DNA from 4 places in the Polaromonas sp. P1_F2 genome. Region 3 is predicted to be linked to each of the others. Evidence: predicted binding sites of a transcription regulator. Region 3 holds the regulator's gene; each other region holds the start of a gene.
The links. Region 3 encodes sigma-54, which starts transcription at its own class of promoters, with help from an activator protein. Its sites were predicted from a motif close to TGGCANGNAANCTGCTTT; they were not measured.
Positions count from the first base shown of each region.

Region 1: the regulator sigma-54 is predicted to act here: its motif matches at 2,509-2,526, upstream of glnA (type I glutamate--ammonia ligase).
Region 2: the regulator sigma-54 is predicted to act here: its motif matches at 1,656-1,673, upstream of AC1D0O_RS02355 (formate/nitrite transporter family protein).
Region 4: the regulator sigma-54 is predicted to act here: its motif matches at 1,491-1,508, upstream of AC1D0O_RS18300 (ANTAR domain-containing response regulator).

Region 1 is NZ_JBFUBN010000004.1:385,108-388,569, reverse strand. Features, by position in the region: gene glnL (nitrogen regulation protein NR(II)) at 1-299, opposite strand, end outside; gene AC1D0O_RS11445 (hypothetical protein) at 327-860, opposite strand; gene glnA (type I glutamate--ammonia ligase) at 1,042-2,457, opposite strand; gene AC1D0O_RS11435 (competence/damage-inducible protein A) at 2,685-3,462, opposite strand, start outside.
Region 2 is NZ_JBFUBN010000001.1:478,262-481,723, forward strand. Features, by position in the region: gene AC1D0O_RS02350 (bifunctional protein-serine/threonine kinase/phosphatase) at 1-593, opposite strand, end outside; gene AC1D0O_RS02355 (formate/nitrite transporter family protein) at 668-1,480, opposite strand; gene AC1D0O_RS02360 (cupin domain-containing protein) at 1,807-2,211, opposite strand; gene AC1D0O_RS02365 (SDR family oxidoreductase) at 2,446-3,201, opposite strand; gene AC1D0O_RS02370 (ketopantoate reductase family protein) at 3,369-3,462, opposite strand, start outside.
Region 3 is NZ_JBFUBN010000005.1:306,875-310,336, forward strand. Features, by position in the region: gene AC1D0O_RS13025 (thiol:disulfide interchange protein DsbA/DsbL) at 1-17, shown strand, start outside; gene lptA (lipopolysaccharide transport periplasmic protein LptA) at 167-790, shown strand; gene lptB (LPS export ABC transporter ATP-binding protein) at 807-1,589, shown strand; gene AC1D0O_RS13040 (RNA polymerase factor sigma-54) at 1,725-3,260, shown strand; gene AC1D0O_RS13045 (THUMP domain-containing class I SAM-dependent RNA methyltransferase) at 3,280-3,462, shown strand, end outside.
Region 4 is NZ_JBFUBN010000009.1:195,216-198,677, forward strand. Features, by position in the region: gene AC1D0O_RS18295 (CmpA/NrtA family ABC transporter substrate-binding protein) at 1-471, opposite strand, end outside; gene AC1D0O_RS18300 (ANTAR domain-containing response regulator) at 849-1,481, opposite strand; gene tsaD (tRNA (adenosine(37)-N6)-threonylcarbamoyltransferase complex transferase subunit TsaD) at 1,761-2,804, shown strand; gene AC1D0O_RS18310 (Hsp20/alpha crystallin family protein) at 2,836-3,237, opposite strand; gene AC1D0O_RS18315 (branched-chain amino acid ABC transporter substrate-binding protein) at 3,378-3,462, shown strand, end outside.

The DNA of each region.
Region 1 (3,462 bases), on a different contig from region 3:
AGCCGCCTGAGCCAGGCGTCATAACGCAGGGCGGCGAACTCATTGCTGCCCGCGCCTTCGAGCGCGTTTTGCAGGATCATGGGTTCGGTGAAACAGTCGGGAAGCTGGGACCCTTCAATGGTCCGCCGGGAGGTGCCCAGCGCGTCCTCCAGCGCGGCATTGGCGAACACCACGGTGCCGTCGGTGCGGACGACGGCGACCAGCGTGGCCAGCAGGTCGAAGGCCTGAAAGCGAGGAAGCCCCGAAATCAGGGCGGACGAGGATGCGGTACGGATGGATGGCTTGTTCAAGCCATCCATTTTCACCCAGAAGCCGGCGCTGCGCGCTTAATTGAGGGTAGGAGCGCCTGAAGGAAGCCGGGATATTTCGCGCTTGAGGCCGGCGATGTCGCTCTGGTTGCGGGTGATGCTGTCTTTGAGTTCGGCCACGCGGTCCAGGTAGCGCTGGTAATTGCGGCCTTCAATGCCCTGCTTCTCTGGCTCACCGTTGTTGTATTCCTTTTGCTGCTCGGCCAGTTTGGCTTCGGCTTTTTTCAGCTCGGCTTCCAGGATGGCGCGCGAATCGCTGTCGCGGGCTCGCTGCTCTGGGCTGCCGTCGGTGCGCGGGCCGCCTGAACCGGTCGCTGCCGCCACACGGACAGCGGGCTTGGGCGTGCTGCTCACCGGCGTGCTCTGCACCACCGTGACGTTGCCGCCCGAGACCAGCTTGCAGCTGCGGGTCTGCGCTTCTTTGGCGTTATTGATGTATTCAGGCGTGGAGCCGCCGACGCCGGCACAGCGGAAAACCTGCTGCGCCCATGCGGCATTCCCCGCGCCGGCCAGCAACAGGGACAAGGCAGAAAGCAATAAGGTGTTTTTCATAGGGGACTCCCGATGCCGGTAAGGGCTAGGACGGTCTATCAGTATGCGGCAAAGGAACAAAAATACAAAGCCAGCACACCCACAACCTGCCGGGACAATAAAAAAGGACGGCATTTGCCGTCCTTTTTTGGCCACAAACTGTGAAAATCCACAGTAAGCGGCTGGGCGCGAGCCCTCCTGTTTACAGGGAGTAGTACATGTCGAATTCGATGGGGTGGGTCGCCTGGCGCAGGCGGGTCACTTCACCCATCTTCAGTTCAATGTAGGCGTCGAGCATGCTGTCGGTGAACACACCGCCCTTGGTCAGGAAGCTGCGGCCCACGTCGAGCGCGTCCAGCGCCTGGTCCAGGCTGTGGCAGACGGTTGGCACTTTTGCATCTTCCTCGGGCGGCAGATGGTACAGGTCCTTGGTGGCGGCTTCGCCGGGATGGATCTTGTTTTCCACACCGTCCAGGCCGGCCATCATCAGGGCCGAGAAGCCCAGGTACGGGTTCATCAGCGGATCGGGGAAGCGCGCTTCGATGCGGCGGCCCTTGGGGTTCGCGACGTAAGGAATGCGGATCGAGGCCGAGCGGTTCTTGGCCGAGTAAGCCAGCTTGACCGGTGCTTCGTAGCCGGGAACCAGGCGCTTGTAGCTATTGGTGCCGGGGTTGGTGATGGCGTTCAGGGCACGTGCGTGCTTGATGATGCCGCCGATGTAGTACAGCGCGAAGTCGGACAGGCCTGCGTAGCCGTCGCCGGCGAACAGGTTTTTGCCGTCTTTCCAGATGGACTGGTGAACGTGCATGCCGGAGCCGTTATCGCCGACGATGGGCTTGGGCATGAAGGTGGCGGTCTTGCCGTAGGCATTGGCCACGTTCTGCACCACATACTTCAGGATCTGCGTCCAGTCGGCGCGCTGCACCAGAGTGCTGAAGCGGGTGCCGATTTCGTTCTGGCCGGCGCCGGCCACTTCGTGGTGGAACACTTCGACCGGAACGCCCAGCGATTCGAGGATCAGGGACATCTCGGCGCGCATGTCTTGCGTGCTGTCGACGGGAGGCACGGGGAAGTAGCCGCCCTTGACGGTCGGACGGTGGCCGCGATTGCCGCCTTCGAGCTTGGCGCCCGAATTCCAGGGCGCTTCGTACTCTTCGATCTTGAAGAAGGTGCCCGACATGTCGGTGTTCCAGCGCACGTCGTCAAAAATGAAGAATTCGGGTTCAGGACCGAAGTAAGCGGTGTCGCCCAGGCCGGAAGCCTTGAGGTAGGCTTCGGCGCGCTGCGCGATGGAACGCGGGTCGCGGTCATAGGCCTTGCCGTCGGCGGGCTCGAGCACGTCGCAGCTCATGAACAGCGTCGTTTCTTCAAAGAAAGGATCGATGTTGGCTGTTTTGGGGTCAGGCATCAGCTGCATGTCGGAGGCTTCAATGCCCTTCCAGCCGGCAACCGAAGAACCGTCGAAGGCGTGGCCCGACGTGAATTTGTCTTCGTCAAAGTGGGACACGGGCACGGTCACGTGCTGCTCTTTGCCCCGGGTGTCGGTGAAACGGAAGTCAACGAACTTGACTTCGTTTTCCTTGACCATTTTCATGACGTCTGCGACGGTCTTTGCCATCAAAATCTCCTGTGCTGGATGGGTGGTTGAAAATTATCTTCGGGCCTGTTGAATGCACTTTTTGTGCCAAAGCCGTTGGCTCTACGCTTTCCTGCCAAGCCTCGGATTGTGCCGTTATCTGGCCTCACTTCCAGCCTTGGCGAGGCAGAAAAGAGAAAAAACACCTTGCGCTAACGAGTGCACCATTTAAGTGCAATGCCTCGAATGCACCTTTTAAGTGCAAAAAATCATCGCACCAATTCAGGGCCGAACTTGAGGTCAAACTTGTGCAGGCCGGCGAGCATGGCGGGGTAAGCCAGGTTGACCGCCTCAGGCGCGCCTTTGACGCCCAGCTCGATATGGCGGCCATATTCCGGGTGGTCCACGCTGGGCAGGCTGAAGACCTTGACGCCGGCATGCGCCGCTTCAATGGCGAGCATCAGCGGCGTGAGCATGGCTTCCATGGACCCAAAAATGATCACTGACTTTTCGGTGTAAGGCGACTTTTGGTGCAGGTGGGCATAGTGCGTGTCGAGCGCCCATTCGATCATCGGCCAGGCCATGACGGGGAAACCGGGAACAAAGTGAACCGCCCCCTGCCCCGCCCGACAGGTGAAGCCGGGAATCTTGTTGTAGGGGTTCGGGATGATCTCCGCGCCCACCGGAAACACCCCCATGTTGAGGCGGTGGATGTTGTCGTCGCGGTCGGGCTCATAGGGTGTGCCCTGCTCCTTGGCCACGTCCGCCATGCGTTCGAGGATCAGGGTTTTGGCCGTGGGATGCAAGGCCAGTTCGACCCCCAGCGCCTTCGCCGCGCACTGCCGGGTGTGGTCGTCGGGTGTGGCACCTATGCCGCCACAGGAAAACACCACGTCGCCGTTGTCGCGCGCCGCCGAGAAGGCGCGCGCCAGCGTGGCGGTGATGCGCGCCGGGTCGTCGCCCACATAGTCGGCATACGCCAGCTGCAGGCCGCGAGCGCCCAGCAGTTCAATGGTTTTGGGCAGGTGCTTGTCGGCGCGTTTGCCC
Region 2 (3,462 bases), on a different contig from region 3:
TCGGTAACGTGTTCGTAGACGCCGTCGGTGGCCAGCAAGAAGATGTCGCCCTGCTCCACCGGCTGGGTCTGGTAGTCGATCTCCAGCTGGGGCTTGAAGCCCAGCGCGCGGCCCAGGTAACTCTGGCCCTGGGAAATCCACACGCGATGGTCATTCGTCAGCTGCTCCAGCACCTTGCCGCGCAGGCGGTAAATGCGTGAATCGCCGACATGGAAGATATGCGCGGTGGTCGACTTGATGACCATGGCGCTCAGGGTGCACACATACCCTTTGTCGCTGTCGTAGCGATACTGGCTTCTCTGCGTCTGCGCATGCAGCCAGGAGTTGGTGGCGCTCAGGATCCGCTCGGCCGAGGTCTTGACCGACCAGGCTTCCGAGGTGCAGAAATAGTCTTCCAGGAAACCGGTGACGGCGTACTGGCTGGCCACGTCGCTGACGGCGCTGCTGCTGATACCGTCGGCCAGCGCAATGGCGATGCCCTTGGCGCTCAGCTGCGGCTCCACCGGCACGTAGATGCCGTGGAAATCCTGGTTGGTTTCTTTGCGGCCCTTGTCCGAATACTGGCCTGCCGATATCTTCAGTTCAGGGGACATGTGGGGTGGCGCAAAGCCCCCGCGCTTCTTTGCATGCGCGGGGGCTTTTGAGGCTGCTTTGTTTTAAAGGCGGATTATTTGATGGAACGCACGGGTCCGGTTTTAATGTGCGTGGCGTACAGCGTCAAGCCGGTGAAAGCCAGGCCGCCCACCAGGTTGCCCAGCACCGTCGGGATTTCGTTCCAGATCAGGTAGTCCATGATGGTGAAATGCGCGCCCAGCAACAGGCCCGAGGGGAACAGGAACATGTTCACGATCGAGTGCTCGAACACCATGTAGAAGAACAGCATGATGGGCATCCACATCGCGATCACCTTGCCGCTGACCTGGGTGGAGATCATCGCACCGACCACGCCGGCCGACACCATCCAGTTGCACAGCATGCCGCGCACGAACAAGGTGAGCATGCCGTTCGCGCCGTACTTCTGGTAGCCGAGCGTGCGGTTTTCACCGACCACGCCTATGGCCTTGCCCACCGCGCTGGGCTCTGTGGAAAAGCCATTGGTGACGTAGATGGCCATCATCACCGCCACCGTGAAGGCCCCAAGAAAGTTGCCGGTGAAGACCAGCCCCCAGTTGCGCAGCACGCCCTTGACGGTGACGCCCGGGCGCTTGTCGATCAAGGCCAGCGGGCACAGCACGAACACGCCGGTCAGCAGGTCGAAGCCGAACAGGTAAAGCATGACAAAACCGACCGGGAACAGCACGGCGCCCAGCAGGGGCTGGCCGGTCTGCACATTGATGGTGACGGCGAACCAGGCCGCCAGGGCCAGGATGGCGCCGGCCATATAGGCCCGGATAACGGTGTCGCGGGTGGACATGAAAATCTTGGATTCCCCCGCGTCCACCATCTTGGTCACAAATTCCGAAGGCACTAAATACGCCATACGATCCTCTCGTCTGTAGTTGTGGGCCTCAAATCAAAAGGCCAAAAAAAATCCACCCCCAGGCGCTCCCCAAAAAATGGGAGGCTGGAAGTGGACGCCGTTATCCATTGAATCCGCCGGGCAGCGGCCCGCGGGCCACGCCATGCCCAGCCGTCATTAGCCGGACAGGTAGGTCAAAGCAACTACTGTGCCGCGAGGAATGCGGGCGGAAACCGGCCTTTCTGCCCCGCCATGCGACGGCAGCAGGCGCGCATTGCCCCAAATGCGTGCACCGGGCCGCGGCGGGCTCGACATTTTGGTGCCTGCGGGCCGGCCGGCGCCGGTGGCTACTTGACCAGTTCCAGCACCTCGGCCTTTTTCTTCTTGATCAGCAACACCAGGAATTTCGCGGGCTGGGTGGTGCTGGCGTTGCGGCCCACGGTGTGGATGTCCTTGGGGCCTTCATAAAAGCTCTGGCCGGCCGTCAGCGTGACTTCCTTGCCGCCCTTGACCTGCATCACGATGGAACCTTCGAGCACATAAACAAAGGCATGCGCAAGGTGGCGATGTACCGGGTCGGCCGCGCCCGGGGCGTAGTCGACGGTGATCATCAGGCCCTCTTTACCGGGAAAATCGGCCAGGTCTTGCGCCATCACCGGCGTGACGCGCACGCCTTCTGGGCCGACGGCCAGGGCCGGCTGGGTGAGCAAGGCGCCGCTTGCGAGGAACAGGGAGATGCAGATCTTTTTCATAAGGGACTCTTCACAGGGTTGTTTGATGCGGCTCGGAATTGAGGCACCTCCCCTTAAGACGATTCAGGGCGCCGGCTTGTGACGCCGGCAGGTTCTCACTCTTGCCCCTTCCCCCGTTGGGGGAAGGTAGGGATGGGGGCCTCGCGGCCATCGATTTGCCTGGCAGGCGTGGAACACGGAAACCGGGGAGCCCCCATCCCAGCCTTCCCCCAGAGGGGTAAGGAGTGGCTGCGCTTATTTCGCAGCTTGTGCCCTGGCGAACCATTCCTCAAACCGCACCGTGCCCAGGCGTGCCTTGCCAACGGGCACCAGCGTGTCGTCCTTGAGCTCGGCGCCGAAGTAGCGTGCCTGCGGATCGGCGACGACCTTGCGCGGGTCATTGCTTGCGGTCAGGAAGCGCTGGACGAGATCAGGCAGGCGCACTTTTTCCGGCCCGGCGATCTCGACCGTGCCATTGACCGGCGCGCCCAGTGTGTAGTCGGCCATCGCGGCGGCCACGTCGTCGGACGCGATGGGCTGCACAAAGGCCGGCGACAGCCGGACCGTCTGTCCTTCGGTGCCCGACTGCGCGATGCCGCCCAGGAATTCCATGAACTGGGTGGAGTGGACGATGGTGTACGGGATGCTGGCGGCCCGGATGAGTTTTTCCTGGGCGATCTTGCCGCGGAAATAACCGCTTTCCACAAGCTTGTCGGTGCCGACGACCGAGAGCGCGATGTGGTGCGTGACACCGGCGGCCGCTTCGGCCGCGAGCAGGTTGCGGCCCGAAGTCTCGAAAAACTCCAGCACGGCCTTGTCCTCAAACGAGGGCGAGTTGGCCACGTCGACCACCACCTGGGTGCCCGCAAGGACTTCCGCCAGCCCTTGGCCGGTGAGGGTGTTGACGCCGGATGCCGGGGATGCGGCCACGGCCTCATGGCCGCGCTGGCGAAGGATGTTGACGAGTTTGGATCCGATGAGGCCTGAGCCTCCGATGACGACGATCTTCATGTGTGCACTTTCTGGTTCAGGGTGGAGGTAGAGGTGGAGTTCCTCCTGGTTGAGTGGCTCGAAATTGAGCACCACCTGCCTCTATGACGATTGACGCTGCCGGTTTGTGACGCCTGCGCCCTGCCCTTGCCATTTCTCTTGCACCTTCCCCTCTGGGGGAGAGCCGCTCAGGCCGCTGCGGCTTTTCCTTCAAGCAGTTTCACCATGGCCCAAAGCACCCGGTTCGCAGGCACCGCCACGCCCAACGCATCGCCGCGTTTG
Region 3 (3,462 bases):
GCGGCAAGGGCAAATAAGACGCTCCGGGCCCGTAGCGGCTCGCCGCTTCAAAACCCGCCTCATTCCAGGCGGGTTTTTTTATGCCCCTAATATTCCCCGTGCAAGCCATTCCCGCGGCTTGCATGGCTACAATGGCCGAACCCCAAAGCAGCAAGATTCGTGCCTTATGAAACACCCCCTTTATTTCCTCATCCTGCCGGCCGCTTTGGCGCTGGGGGCGGCGTTTCCGGCCTGGGCTGAAAAAGCCGACCGGGACAAGCCCATGAACGCGGAGGCCGACGCCCTGCGTTATGACGACCTCAAGCAGACCAGCGTGTTCACCGGCAACGTGGTGATCACCAAAGGCACGACCATCGTGCGCGGCGCGCGCGTCGACGTCATGCAGGACCCCGAGGGCTACCAGCAGGCGGTCTCCATCGCGGCGCCCGGCAAGCTGGCCTTCTACCGCAAAAAGCGCGACGGCGTGGACGAATACATCGAAGGCGAAGGCGAGCGCATCGAATACGACAGCCGCGCCGACCTCGTCAAATTCATCAAGCGGGCCGTGGTGCGCCGCTACAACGGCGCCACCCTGGTGGACGAAACCACAGGCGCCGTGATCGTCTACGACAACAACACCGACGTCTTCACCGTGGACGGCGGCGCGCAGAACCAGACCGCCGCCAATCCGAGCGGCCGGATACGCGCCATGCTCTCGCCGCGCGCCGCTGCGTCGGCCCCGGCCACCGCACCCGCGGCCCCGCCCGCCGCCTTGCGCCCCAGCACCACGCTGGGCACTGAAAAGAACTAGAAAGAACCTTTCACAGATGGATGTGGTGACTGACACTTCGGCGGCCCCGGCCGCGACCCCCAGCCGCCTCGTTGCGCAAGGGCTGCAAAAATCCTACGGCAGCCGCAAGGTCGTTCAGGACGTCTCGGTGGCCGTGCAAAAAGGCGAGGTCGTGGGCCTGCTGGGCCCCAACGGCGCCGGCAAGACGACTTCGTTCTACATGATCGTGGGCTTGGTGCGCGCCGACGCGGGCGAGATCTCCATCGACGGCCAGTCGGTCGAGCACATGCCGATTCACCTGCGCGCCCGCCTGGGCCTGAGCTACCTGCCGCAGGAAGCGTCGATCTTCCGCAAGCTCACGGTGGAGGAAAACGTGCGCGCCGTGCTGGAACTGCAGCTGGGCGCGAACGGCAAGCCGCTGGGCCGCGCCGAGATCGAGTCGCGGCTGGACGGCCTGCTGCAGGACCTGCGGGTGGACCACCTGCGCAATTCGCCGGCCCCGGCGCTGTCGGGCGGCGAGCGCCGCCGCGTCGAGATCGCCCGCGCCCTTGCGACCCAGCCGCGCTTCATCCTGCTCGACGAGCCTTTTGCCGGCATTGACCCGATCGCCGTGATCGAGATCCAGCGCATCATCGGCTTCCTGAAGTCGCGCGGCATCGGCGTGCTGATCACCGACCACAACGTGCGCGAAACGCTGGGCATCTGCGACCACGCCTACATCATCAGCGACGGCCACGTGCTGGCCCAAGGCACGCCCTCCGAGATCGTGAACAACGCCGACGTACGCCGCGTCTATCTCGGTGAACACTTCAAGATGTAGAGATGGTTCCCCCCTGTTGTCGCTCACTTCGTGTAGCTCCCTCTCCCCCTCCGGGGACGGCGCCTGCGGCCTGGCAAAGCCAGTTCCGCGGCCCCTGCTCGAACTCCTTCTTCGCGCTCATCAGAGACCGTTGACATGAAGCAGGGTTTGTCACTCCGCGTCTCGCAGCACCTCGCGCTGACGCCCCAGCTGCAGCAGTCGATACGGCTGCTGCAGCTGTCGACGCTCGAGCTGAGCCAGGAAGTCGAGCAGATGCTCGACGAAAACCCGTTTCTCGAGGTGGCGGAAGAAACCGCTGTACGAGAGGAGTTCGGCCTGGAGCACCTCAACACGCCGGTCAGCCAGGACAGCCGCGAGTTTGAATCCGCGGCGGAGTCGCCGAGCGGCGGCACTGAGGACGCTGGCATTTCAGCTGCAGGCGAAGCCGAAGTCAGCGCCGAACCCAAGCTCGAGGAAAGCTGGGAAGGCGACGGCACGGTGGAGACCACGCCCGACGACAGCGAATGGGGCAGCGATGCGCCGGCGCGCAAGAACAATAACGACGAGGGCGACACCGAGGCCTCCGACCTGACAGGTGCCCACGAGTCGCTGCAAGACCATCTGCACCGCCAGTCGCTGGGCCTGCGCCTGTCCGAAGAGGACCGCGCGGCCCTGCATTTCCTGATCGAGTCGCTCAATGACGACGGCTACCTCGAAGACAGCCTGGCTTCGCTCGCGGCGGGCCTGGCCGGGGACGACCTGGAACAGGCCGAAGACCTCGAGCAGCGTTTTGCCATGGCGCTCAAGCTGCTGCACCACATGGAGCCGGCCGGCGTGGGCGCGCGCAACCTGGCCGAATGCCTGGGCCTGCAGCTGCTGGACTGCAAAGACTGCGAGGAGACCCGCGCCGCCATCGCCATGTGCAAGCAGCCCATGGAACTGCTGGCCAAACGCGACCTGAAGCGCCTGTCGCACCTGTGCGGATTCACCGAAGCCGCCGTCCGGGGTGCGATTGCCGTGATAGGCCGGCTCGACCCCAAACCCGGCCGCCGCTTCGTGAACGTGGAGCGCAACCTGATCGTGCCCGACGTCATCGTCGTGAAGTCGGGCCGGGGTTTCAAGGTCTCGCTCAACGGCGACGTGATGCCGCGCCTGCGTGTGCACGACATCTACGCCAACGCCCTCAAGCAGCACAAGGGCCAGGGCGGCCAGGCGCTGCAGCAGCGGCTGCAGGAGGCGCGCTGGTTCATCAAGAACATCCAGCAGCGCTTCGACACCATCCTGCGCGTGAGCAGCGCCATCGTCGAGCGGCAGAAAAACTTCTTCACGCACGGCGAACTCGCCATGCGCCCGCTGGTGCTGCGCGAGATCGCCGACGAGCTGGGCCTGCATGAGTCCACGATTTCGCGCGTGACCACCGCCAAGTACATGGGCACGCCCTTCGGCACCTTTGAACTGAAGTATTTCTTCGGCTCCGCCCTCGGCACCGAAACCGGCGGCAACGCCTCCAGCACCGCGGTGCGCGCGCTGATCAAGCAGTTCGTCTCGTCCGAGAGCCTGAAAAAGCCGCTCAGCGACAACCAGATTTCCGAAATGCTCAAGGAGCAGGGCATCGAATGCGCGCGCCGCACCGTGGCGAAATACCGCGAGGCCCTACGCATCGCACCGGCTAATTTGCGCAAGTCGTTGTAAGCCCTTTCAAGAGTCCGACATGAACCAGCTCCAATTGTTTTTACCGTGCGCCGCCGGCGTTGAGGCCCTGCTGGCCACCGAGGTCAAGCGTGTCACCGGTATCGACGGCAAAGCCTGGCGCGCCGGCGTGCAGTTGCAGGCCTCCTGGCGCGATGCCCTGCAGCTCAACCTGCACAGCCGACTGGCGCAGCGCGTGCTGATT
Region 4 (3,462 bases), on a different contig from region 3:
CTTGTCGCTGGCCATGAGCTTGGCCAGGCCCGCGCCGTCGACAGCGCCCTTGTCGGCGAGCTTCTTCGACAGCGTGATGGCCTGGCCGTTGTTGTTGAGCGTCATCAGCACGGCCATGTCCTTCTTGGGGCCGGCCGTGCCCATGTGCACGCCGTAGACCAGGCCGTAAAGCACGTGGGCGAAATCCAGTTCGCCGTTGACTAGCTTGTCGCGCACGCCGGCCCAGCTGGCTTCCTTGGTCGGGATGATCTTGACGCCGTATTTCTGGTCTATGCCCAGCACCGAGGCCATCACCACCGAGGCGCAGTCGGTCAGGGGAATGAAGCCGATCTTGACTTCCTTTTTCTCGGGCGCGTCCGATCCCTGCGCATACACGGCGGCGCGCAGGGCGGGGTTGATGCCCACGGCGCCCACGGCCGCGGCCTGCAGCACGGTGCGGCGTGTCAGCGAAGATTTCAGCAGTTCAGTCATGTGTCGGCTCCAGGTAAAAAAGCAAAAGACAAAAACAAAAAAGGCGCTCGACCCGGGCAGCCACGTCAAACGTGATGCAGGGTGCGAACGCCTTTGTTCCTTGGGGCACCACACACTTCGCCGTTGAAGTGCTGTGCCGGATGGCCATCATTGACCAGTGCCTAGGGCATTGCAAAAGCTGTGCCAGGGTTGGCCAACGTTGCCAAAAGAGTTGTTCTAGAGAGTGGAGATGCCAGGGAAGTCTTCTTGTGCTTGCAATCACGCACTCCCTGAAAAAAACCTCACATGGGCGAAGCGCCGCGATGTGGATCCCGATAGGTGCACCTGATTTGTGCGCTGCACCAATTGAGGGTGCCTGGGGTGATCCGGCCGGCGGATCAGCCCAGCAGGTCCAGGACGTCCAGCATGCGCTGGGCCACCTCGCCCAGGCGCAGGCCCTTGTCCATGGCGGCCTTGCGCAGCTTTTCGTAGGCGGCCTGCTCCGAGAGACCCTGGCGCTGCATCAGCATGCCCTTGGCCCGGTCTATGACCTTGCGCTCGTGCAGCTCGGTCTTGGCGTGCGCCAGTTCCTTGCGCAGGCCCTGCTCGTGCTCAAAGCGCGCCATGGCCACGTCCAGGATGGGACGGATGCGGTCCGGGGACAGGCCGGCCACCACATAGGCTGACACGCCGGCGGCGACGGCGTCCTTGACGTGGCTGGTGTCGTTGTCATTGGTGAACAGCACAATGGGCCGGCGGGCGTCCCGCGTCGCCATCACCACGTGCTCCAGGGAGTCGCGGGCTTCGCTTTCGGCGTCCACGATGATCATGTCGGGCTGCAGCTGCGCCAGGCGCTCGTCCAGGAAGGTGTCCGCCGGGAGTACCGCGACGATGTTGTAACCGTTTTCCAGCAGGCCGATGCGCAACTGGCGCGAGCGCTCGGCCAGCTCCCGCGCATGGGCGTCATCGGATACGGACTCCAGCAGGTCCGGGGCGATGATGACAAGGCGCAGGGATTGGGACGGTGTCATGGAGCCGTAAGTGCAAGAAACGTGCCCCCACGCTCCCCCACTTCGTGTGGGTCGCTGCCCCCCGAGGGGGCCGCCCGCCTGCGGCCCGGCGAAGCCGGTTCCGCGGCTCGAGCTGGGTTTAAGAATTCAGTGGGCATAACCAGTAGGGGGTATTTCACCAGTGGGGGCCGCGGGTCCGGCTTTGCCGGCCCCAGGCGCCGCCCCCTTAAGGGGGGAACGGGCTACACGTAGTGAGCCTGGACGGGGGAGGGTGATTCTTCTAAACCTTACACTCGAATGATGTTAGTTCTTGGAATCGAATCGAGTTGTGATGAAACCGGTGTGGCGCTGGTGGATGCCAGCGGCAGCGCTGTGCCGCGCCTGTTGTCGCATGCCTTGTTCAGCCAGATCGACATGCACCAGGCTTATGGCGGTGTGGTGCCTGAGCTGGCGAGCCGGGACCACATCCGGCGCGTCTTGCCCCTGACGCACCAGGTCATGGCCGAGGCGGGCAGCAGCCTGGCGCAGGTCGACGTGGTGGCTTACACGCGCGGGCCCGGCCTTGCGGGGGCACTGCTGGTGGGGGCCGGTGTGGCCTGTTCGCTGGCGGCGGCGTTGGGCAAGCCGGCCATGGGTGTGCACCACCTGGAAGGCCACCTGCTGTCGCCTTTCCTGAGCGCTGATGCGCCCGAGTTTCCTTTTGTGGCCTTGCTGGTCTCCGGCGGGCACACGCAACTGATGCGGGTGGACCGTGTTGGCAGCTACGAGCTGCTGGGCGAAACCATTGACGACGCGGCCGGCGAAGCCTTTGACAAGTCGGCCAAGCTCATGGGCCTGCCTTACCCGGGCGGCCCGCACCTGTCGAAGCTGGCCGAGGGGGGCGACGGCGCGGCTTTCAAGCTGCCGCGGCCCTTGCTGCACAGCGGGGACCTGGATTTTTCGTTTGCCGGGCTCAAGACCGCCGTGCTGACGCAGGCCAAAAAGTTGGGGCCGGAACTGGAAAGCCGCAAGGCTGACCTGGCTGCGGCCACGCAGGCGGCCATCGTTGAAGTGCTGGTCAAAAAATCACTGGCCGCCATGGCGCAAACCGGGCTCAAGCGGCTGGTGGTGGCCGGCGGCGTTGGGGCCAATGCGCTGCTGCGCAGCCAGCTCAATGCGGTGTGCAAGCAGCGCGGCATTCGCGTGCATTACCCCGAACTGCATTTGTGCACCGACAACGGCGCCATGATCGCGCTGGCTGCGGGCATGCGCTTGCAAGCCGGGCTTGAAGCGCTAAAGCGCAGCTACACCTTTGACGTGAAGCCGCGCTGGAATCTTGCTGAATTGCAGGCGGAACCGGCCTGAGCCGTGCCGCCCGCAACCCGGGGTGCTTCGATTACTGAATGTCGAGGTGGGTGACGTTGCTCACCGGGACTTTCTTGCCCAGCGTCAGGGTCAGCACGCCGTTCTCAAGCTTGGCGCTGCTGTTCGCGGTGTCGATTTCCAGCGGGAAGCGCCAGGCAGCCTTGATCTTGCGGGGAGCATCTTCCTTGCTGGACACGCGGACCACGTCGCCTTCGATGCCGATATCCAGTTGTTCGCGGGCCAGGCCGGGGACGTCGAGCTGCAGGCTGTAGGCCTTCTCAAGGTCTTCCACGCTGGCAGCTTTGGCGGCGCCGGTGTCGGAGAGCGAGGTGAAGGTGTCGTTGAGGAATTTTTCGAGTGCGCCGTTGCTCACGACGGGTGCATAGTGGCGATGAAGGGCGCGAGCGGGGCGGTTGGCGAGAGAGTAAAACATGGCGATTCCTTGATGGGTTAACAAGGGGCGGTTTCCCCTTACACTGCGCGGCGTTCACCGTGATTGCCGCATGCACACCAGTTAGGTGTGCCGCCGTTTTATTCAAGCGAAATCAAGCGAAAGCAGGGATCTATTTTTTTATGCACAAACACTTGAAACGCCTGTTCATGGCCCTATGTCTCTGCGCCTGCGTGGGGGCCGGCGCGCAAACCGCCGGCCAGCCGC